Regions from separate parts of the Anaerofustis sp. LCP19S3_F7 genome, predicted to be linked through region 2. Evidence: riboswitches for the same ligand, from Rfam matches in the RefSeq annotation. Region 2 holds a riboswitch; the other holds the start of a gene.

Region 1 (4,439 bases), on a different contig from region 2:
GAAGTACTTGTAAGAGTATATTGTGCAGGTATATGCGGTTCTGACTTAGGTAGAGTTTTCTCAACAGGTACATATCACTTCCCTACAACTCTAGGTCATGAATTCGGTGGTGAAATAGTTGAAATCGGTAAAGGTGTAAAAGACCTTGACTTAAGAGAAGAATTAAAAGTAGGTCAAAGAGTTGACGTAAACCCTATGACAGGATGCGGAAAATGTAAAGATTGCTTAAATGGTAATATAAATTTATGTGATACATATGGCTACACAGGTTCAAGAAGCGACGGAGGATTTGGTCAATACGTTGCAGTAAAAGCTACACAATGTTATGTATGTCCTGATGATTTTAGCTGGGATATGATTTGTCAAATCGACCCTGCTGTTATTTCACTACACGGTGCTTTAAGAGCTGGTATCAAAGTTAACGATGCAGTTGTAGTATTTGGTACAGGTCCTGTTGGATACTATATGGTTCAATGGGCAAACATCTGCGGAGCAAGAATGGTAATCGCAGTTGATATTAAAGATGAAAAACTTGACTTAATCAAGAAAGTAGGCGCTACTTATACAATTAACTCATTAAATATGACAAATGAAGAAGTTGTTGCAAAAATTAAAGAATATACTGGTGAAGATGGTCCTGAAGTATGTATAGAAGCAGCAGGTTCTCCAATAACATTTAACCAAGCATTACAATGCTTAAAGAAACACGGTACATTTACATGTATAGGTACTCCACATGGAGATGTAAATGTTCTTGATAAATCTTATGATAAATGTATTTTAAGAAAAGAACTTACAATAAAAGGTTCTTGGTGCTATAACTTTACACCTGAATATGAAGAATTCTGTGCAACAATAGATGCTGCTAAGAAAGGTTTACTTGACTTAACATCAATTATTTCTCACAGATTTAAAGTTGATGATGTAAAAGACGCTTTTGCCTTAATTGAAAGAAAAGAATTCTTTAATAAAATCGTAATTACACAAGATGGTTACGAACCTGGAAAATAGTTTTTAATTAAAATAAAATATAAATAAAATTTAAGGAGAAAATTAATATGTTAACAAAATACGAATTAGCAAGAGTAAATGACCACTCTTTATTAAAACCACAATTAACTTATGATGAAGTAAGAAAAGGAATCCAATTCGCAAAAGAATGGAAATGTAGAACTGTATGTGTTACTCCATCAAGAGTAAAAATGGCTTATGATATTCTAAAAGGTTCTGAAACAGCAGTATGTGCATGTGTTGGTTTCCCAAATGGTGCAGAACTTACAGAATCAAAAGTTGCTGATACTCAAAGAGTATACAACATGGGTGCAACAGAAGTTGATATCGTACTTAACGTTTCAGCTTTAAAATCAGGTGATTATGATACAGTATTTAACGATGTTCATGCAGTAGTAAATGCTTCTCCTGCTAATATCAAAGTTATCTTAGAAAACTGCTTATTAACAAAAGATGAAATCGCAAAAGCTTCAAGAATTTGTTCTGATGCTGGTGCTGGATTTGTTAAAACATCTACAGGTTTCTCATCAGGTGGTGCTACACTTGAAGATATCGCAATCATGAAAGCAAATATCGATACAACAAGAGTTCAAATTAAAGCTGCCGGCGGTATTTCAACAGTTGCTGATGCTGAAGCATTCTTAAAAGCTGGTTGTTCAAGACTTGGTATTTCAAGAACACAAGCTATGTTTGATGAAATTGACGCAGCAAGCAAATAGTAACTTACATTTTTCTTAATACATAAAAAAGAAGAGAATATATTCTCTTCTTTTTTTTTGATAATTAAAATATAAATGATTATTCAAAACCTTTGTCTATATCATTAAATAATTCATCATTAAAGAAATCCCTTATGTTTATTTCAAAAAAATCACATAAAATTTTAATTGTTTTTATTCCCGGGTTTTTACATTTTCCATCAAACATACTGTAAAGAGTAGTAGGAGGAATACCTGCCATGTTTGCAAGTGAATTTATGGAATATCCGCTTTCTTCACATAGCATCATTATTTTTTTGTTTATAGCTTCCCTAAGTTGCATTTTATTCACCTCCGTTTATTAATATTACATAAATTAAATTTAGTCAAAATTAAATTTCTTTTTTTATATTTTACATTATTTTTTTTTATTTAAAAAGTAACCTATGGCGACTTAATGTTGACTTTTTTAAAAAAATATTATAATATAAGGTGAACAATCTTCAGGGTTGGGTGAAATTCCCTACCGGCAGTTATAGTCTGCGAGCGAAAGCTGAAAAGGTGAAATTCCTTTACCGACGGTAAAGTCCGGATGAGAGAGGATACATAAAGTATTTTTTTTAGTAATTTCCTGAAGGGTGATTACTATTTTTTATGTATACCTTAAATTTTAAGGAGGTATAAAAAAAATGAAAGACACTAGAAGACTTGTAACAGTTTCAATGCTTATTGCATTGTCAATCGTATTAATGCTTATTGTACGATTCCCAATTATGCCATCGGCTGCATGGCTTGAATATGAACCAATGGATGTTCCACTTCTTATTATAGGTTTAATGTTCGGACCTGTAACAGGAATAATATCCGTTATAATTTCAAGCTGTATACAAGCACTAACCGTAAGTGCTATGAACGGCTGGGTAGGTGCTTTGATGCACATAATCTCAAGTAGCGCACTTGTAGGAGTTGCAGGATTTGTATACAGCAAAAACAAAACAAGAAAAGGTGCTGTATTAGGGCTTGTTCTTGGAGCTATAGCAATGGTTCTTGTTATGATTCCGGCAAACTTGGTAATTACAACTAATTTTTACGGTATGCCATTAGAAGCTGTAAAAGCATCACTTCCTGTTGCAGTAATACCTTTTAATATTTTAAAAGCCGGTATTAACTGCATAATAACTTTTATTGTATATAAACCTATCAGTAACTTTATAAAGACAAGACATGATAGTGCAAGAGTAAATACAACAAAATAGAAATAATAATAAAATCTTTACTTAATGAATCCATTTAGCCTCTCAAAACGAGAGGCTTTAATTTTTTTATATAAAAAAACCCCTTAACAGGGGCATTCGTTCTTAATAATTATTCTGCTTCTTCGGCCAGCTCTTTTAGTTTATCCTCATAAGCTTCCAAAACTTTGTTTTGCATTTCCACTCTTGTTTCAAGGTTTATCGGATGTGCAATATCTTTGAATTCACCATTAGGCATTTTTCTACTAGGCATAGCAATAAATACCCCATTGTCTCCTTCAATTATTTTGATGTCATGAATTACGAATTGATCATCAAAAGTAACAGATACGATCGCTTTCATCTTTCCTTCGTCATATGTCTTTCTTACCCTAATGTCTGTGATTTGCATTTGTCTTTCCTCCCTTTATTCTGTTAAATATATTATACATTATAAATTTAAGAATTGCAATAACGATTACATACCTATAAATAAAGGATTTCATAATTTTTCAACATGATGTTTTTACTTTAAATATTTGCCGATTTTTTTAATATAATTATAATATAAATAAATATTGTAAAAATCATTGAAAGATAGTAAAATATATTAAGTATATAATAAGCATATAATGAAATAAATAAGTGTTAAAGTTTATATAAAAACAATACGGCGGTGAAAAAATGAATATAGATTTAGAAAATATAAAAAAGATATATTTTATTGGAATAGGCGGAACCAGTATGTCTGGTCTTGCTTTAATGTCAAAAATAAACGGTAAAGAAGTTTTGGGTTCAGATATGAGACCTTGTGTTTATACCGAAAAATTAGAAAAGAATGGAATTAAAGTTATTATAGGACATAATAAAGAAAATATAACCGACGATATAGATTTAATAGTTTATTCTGCTGCAATCAGAGAAAATAATCCTGAAAGAGTTGAGGGAAAAAATAAAGGTATTCTTGAAATAGAACGTTCAATTTTCCTTGGACTTATAAGTAAATATTATAAAAAAACCGTAGCTGTAAGCGGAACTCATGGAAAAACAACAACATCTTCCCTTATGTCTTTGGTATTTTTAAATGCAAATCTTGATCCTTCAATTTCAATAGGAGGAACTTTAAGAAAAATAAACGGAAACTCAAGAGTTGGGGACAGCGACTATTTTGTAATAGAAGCATGTGAATTCGTAGACAGTTTCCTTCATTCAAGACATTTTGTAGGAACAATACAAAATATTGAAAGAGATCATCTTGATTACTTTACAGGTGGTATAGAACAAATAAAAGAATCATTTAAAAAATTTGCAAAAATTACTCCAAAAGACGGTTTACTTGTTGTAAACGGAGATGATAAAAACGTTCTTGATATTTTAGACGGACTTGAATGTAAAATAGTTAAAGTTGGTCTTTCAGAAAATAATGACTTTGTTGCTAAAAATATAACATATAACGAGCTTGGAAAACCAAGATTTGATGTATATAAAAACGGTGAAT
Region 2 (4,439 bases):
TTTATCACTTCCTTTACGATATGTAGAATATAATATCACTTTTAAAACGATAAAACAATGTATATTACGGAAATAATCATATAAATTAAATATATGTGTAATATACAATGAGATAAAAAGGTGGTGAGAAAATGTTTAAAAATGAATTTGCAGATAGATTATCAAAACTAAGGTTAGAAAAAGGTGTTTCAGCAAGAGATATGAGTTTATCCTTAGGTCAAAATCCAGGTTATATTAATAATATTGAAAATGGGAAAGCTCTTCCGTCTATGTCTGTTTTCTTTTCTATTTGTTATTTTTTAAATATTTCTCCAAGTGAATTTTTTGATATAGAAAATGATAACCCAGAAAAGATTGATGAAATAGTTGATGATTTGAAGAAATTAAATAAAGAACAATTAGATAATATTGCAAAATTAATTAAAGGACTTTTATAAAAATAACCGCAAAATTGTGGTTATTTTTTTAATTTCTTGAGTCTAATAATATAAATTTTATGGTATAAATTTCATTTTAAAGAGAAAAATATTTACAAAAAGGAGGAGTAAATATTTTGGAAAATACAAAAATAAATGATATTTATGCCAGAGAGATTTTGGATTCAAGGTCTAATCCTACCGTTGAAGTTGATGTAGTTCTTGAAGATGGTTCCATTGGTAGGGCTGCTGTTCCTTCAGGTGCTTCAACGGGTGAGTTTGAGGCTGTTGAGCTTAGAGATAAAGATGAAAATAGATATGTAGGTAATGGTGTATTAAAAGCGGTAGAAAATGTAAATCATTATATTAAAGCGCATTTAATAGGAATGAATGCTGCTTATCAAGATGATATTGACGCTGCATTATGTAAAATAGATGGTAGTAAGAATAAAGGAAATATTGGTGCAAATGCAATTTTAGGCGTTTCTCTTGCATGTGCCGATGCAGTAAGCAAATCTTTAAAACTTCCTTTATATAGTTATATAGGGCAGTTATCTAATAATGATGCGACATTACTTCCGGTTCCTATGATGAATATTTTAAACGGTGGAAAACACGCAAATAACAATTTAGATGTTCAAGAATTTATGATACTTCCTCATAGTGCAGATACTTTTAAAGATGCTTTAAGAATGGGCAGTGAAATCTATCACAAATTAAGAGGCATTTTAATAGAGAAGATGATGAGTGTTTCCGTTGGTGATGAAGGAGGATTTGCTCCTGATGTGGATAGTGCGGAAGAAGCTATTATGCTTATAATGAAAGCTATTGAAAATGCAGGGTATAAACCGGGAGATGATGTATATATAGCTCTTGATATGGCAAGCAGTGAGCTTTATGAAAAAAAGCTTGATTCGTATTTTTATGAAATAAAAGAAAGAAAATACGGCGAGATGATAGCATATTATGAAAAACTTATAAGTAAATATCCTATCATATCTATTGAAGATGGTATACATGAAAATGATTTTGAAAGCTGGAAATTTTTAAGTGACAGACTTAATAACAGCGTTCAGCTTGTTGGAGATGATTTGTTTGTAACCAATAAAGAAAGACTTAAAAAAGGTATTGATATGGGGGTTGCAAACTCTATATTAATAAAATTAAATCAAATAGGAACATTAAGCGAAACTTTAGACACTATGAATTTAGCAAGAAAAAATAATTATACAACGGTTGTATCTCATAGGTCAGGTGAAACGGAAGATACTTTTATTGCTGATTTGGCTGTTGGTTTTAACGCAGGACAAATAAAAACAGGAGCACCTTGCAGAAGTGAAAGAGTTGCTAAATATAACAGACTTTTAAGAATTGAAGAAGAGCTAAAGGATAAGGCAAGATATATCGGTAAGGATGTTTTTACTAATATAAGATTAAAATAAAAAAAGCAGTTGTAACTGCTTTTTTTTACTTCTCTAAATAGGGTTATATTATAGTTCTTGTAGGTTAATACAAAATATTTTACTTGCATATATTTCCCAAAATGAATTTTAGGATGGTTTTACCGCGTTTATGGTAAATTAATTAATTGTTCCCAATTATATCTTTTAAGATATAAAAATGTATATTTGAAACACTGAGAGGAGATTTAATAAAAAACAAATATTTAAAAAAGTATTTATATTTAGAGCATTATTAGTTATAGGGTCCTTTATTATAAAATTAGTTATGGTATATTGCTATAATATAACTTCTTAAATACTTTTGTGAAACTTATTATAAAGGGTAAGTGTGAAATAAGTTTGTTAAAATGTGAATATTTGATTATATTGTATCTAAAAAATAAGTGGTAAAAATAAAAAATAAAATGAACTTAATATGAAAAAAGAATACGCTTAGCGTATTCTTCTATCCTTTTAAACCATCGGCTTGTCTTTGCATATTTTCTACTACTATGTCGTGTATGTCGCCAAGAGAGTTGCAATATTTTAATACATCCCATGGTTCATTTGTATGAAAGTGTATTTTTATTAATTTTTCATCTCCGACTGCAAGCAGGCAGTCCCCTTTAAAGTTATTTGTTATATAATCATGGATTTCATCTTCATCTAAATTTTCTCCGGCAATAAGAAGCTGTGTATCAAATTTGAATTCTATCATAAATTTTTCTCCTTTTATTTAAGGGCTTTTATAATTTGTTTAGTCCTATTTTATATTTTGATTATATAATATAAATTTTATATTTACAATAATCTAAAAAAGAGTTATACTTATTTAGTAATGAATTTATTTATTGGTGTAATCCTCCAATTATTCTTATAAATAAATTATTATAGAAAATTGAATATTGAAGAATTTATCTTCAGGGCAAGGTGTAATTCCTGACCGCCAGTAAAGTCTGGGAGCGAAAGCTGATATGGTGTGATTCCATAACCGACGGTATAGTCCGGATGAAAGAAGATATGATAATTAATGCCCTGTTATTTTAGTATAACAGGCATTTTTTAAATTCACCTCATATCTATAATAAGGAGAATAATGGAAAACTTAACAACAAATCAAACAACAAACTCAAAAATCAGTACAAGGGTAATGGTATGTACGGCTATGTTAGCGGCTGTATCATTTTTACTCGCATTTTTAGAAGTACCAATGCTTTTATCACCATCTTTTGCAAGAATGGATTTATCTGACCTTCCTGCATTAATCGGTGCATTTGCTTTTGGACCTATGGCTGGTGTTGTAATTGAACTAATTAAAAACGGGCTTCAAGTATTTTCAACACAAACAGCAGGAATAGGGGAACTTGCAAATTTTGCAATGGGTGCTTCTTTTGTTTTTACTGCAGGATTAATTTACAAAAGAAATAAAACAAAGAAAACTGCTTTAATTGCTTGTATTATTGCAAGTGTAGTAATGGGAGTAGTTGCAGGATTACTTAATTATTTTGTTTTACTTCCTATGTATAGTGCATTTATGCCAATTGATCAGGTTATTGCTTCTTTTGGAGAAATAATACCTTTCATTCAGACTAAATTTGAAGTAATTTTATTTAGTGCAATTCCTGCAAATATTATTAAAGGTCTGATTATTTCATTATTTGCTATTCTTATTTATAAAGGGGTAAGTCCTATATTAAAAGGAGAAAAGTAAAAAATGGAAAAAGCCAAAGATTATTTATCATTTTTGGTAGATGAAGTTCATTCTACGGTTTTTGCAACAGTAGATAAAAACGGAGAACCTGAAACGAGCATTATAGATTTAATGCTTTATGATGAAGACAGTGTTTATTTCTTAACAGCAAAAGGGAAGCCTTTTTATGATAGACTTATGGATAAAAAGGTAGTTTCCATATCTGCAATGAAAGGAATGAATACAATGTCTACAAAAGCCATTATGATGAAAGCTAAAGTAATGAATATAGGTAGAGATAAACTCGATGAAATATTTGAGAAAAATACTTATATGAATGAAATTTATACAAGTGAAGAAAGTAAAATGGCTCTTGAAGTATTCAAGGTGTACGATATGGAGGGCGAATATCTTGATATGTCACAACAACCCATTTTAAGAAAAACATTTTCAATTGGAGGGGGAAATGTTAGAAAAGCAAGTTATCATATAAATGGAGATTGTATAGGGTGTGGGAAGTGTTTTGAGGTATGTTCCTTTAAAGCAATAAAGAAAGGAAATCCTTATAAAATAATTGATAACTATTGTTTTGAATGTGGAAATTGTTATAGTGTTTGTCCTGTAAATGCTGTTGATAAAAATAATTAGGACTTATGAATTTTTAAATTCAATTAATATTACATAGTTAAAATAAAAAAGACACTTAAGTGTCTTTTTTATTTTGATAAAAGTTTCTTTTCAATTTTATTTTTATTTTTTAAATAATATAAAATCCCTGTAATATCGGCAAGCGTCCAACCAATAGGCACGCTCATCCATATACCTTTTACTCCTATAAATGAAATAGAAGATAAAGTATAAGCAAGGAAGACTCTGCTTCCAAGAGAAATA

The links. A riboswitch is a leader RNA that binds a small molecule or an ion and turns the genes downstream of it on or off. The one in region 2 is predicted to bind FMN.
Region 1: another riboswitch for FMN. It lies ahead of ACTQYZ_RS01395 (ECF transporter S component); the one in region 2 lies ahead of ACTQYZ_RS05885 (ECF transporter S component).

What each region holds. Positions count from the first base shown of each region.
Region 1 covers NZ_JBQKFF010000001.1:268,300-272,738, forward strand. The annotation lists gene ACTQYZ_RS01380 (galactitol-1-phosphate 5-dehydrogenase) at 1-1,011, shown strand, start outside; gene deoC (deoxyribose-phosphate aldolase) at 1,059-1,730, shown strand; gene ACTQYZ_RS01390 (helix-turn-helix domain-containing protein) at 1,810-2,052, opposite strand; FMN riboswitch at 2,205-2,317, shown strand; gene ACTQYZ_RS01395 (ECF transporter S component) at 2,399-2,965, shown strand; gene spoVG (septation regulator SpoVG) at 3,075-3,353, opposite strand; gene murC (UDP-N-acetylmuramate--L-alanine ligase) at 3,626-4,439, shown strand, end outside.
Region 2 covers NZ_JBQKFF010000004.1:74,224-78,662, reverse strand. The annotation lists gene ACTQYZ_RS05900 (helix-turn-helix domain-containing protein) at 132-437, shown strand; gene eno (phosphopyruvate hydratase) at 551-1,858, shown strand; gene ACTQYZ_RS05890 (kinase to dihydroxyacetone kinase) at 2,325-2,576, opposite strand; FMN riboswitch at 2,771-2,882, shown strand; gene ACTQYZ_RS05885 (ECF transporter S component) at 2,955-3,569, shown strand; gene ACTQYZ_RS05880 (4Fe-4S binding protein) at 3,573-4,196, shown strand; gene ACTQYZ_RS05875 (MATE family efflux transporter) at 4,265-4,439, opposite strand, start outside.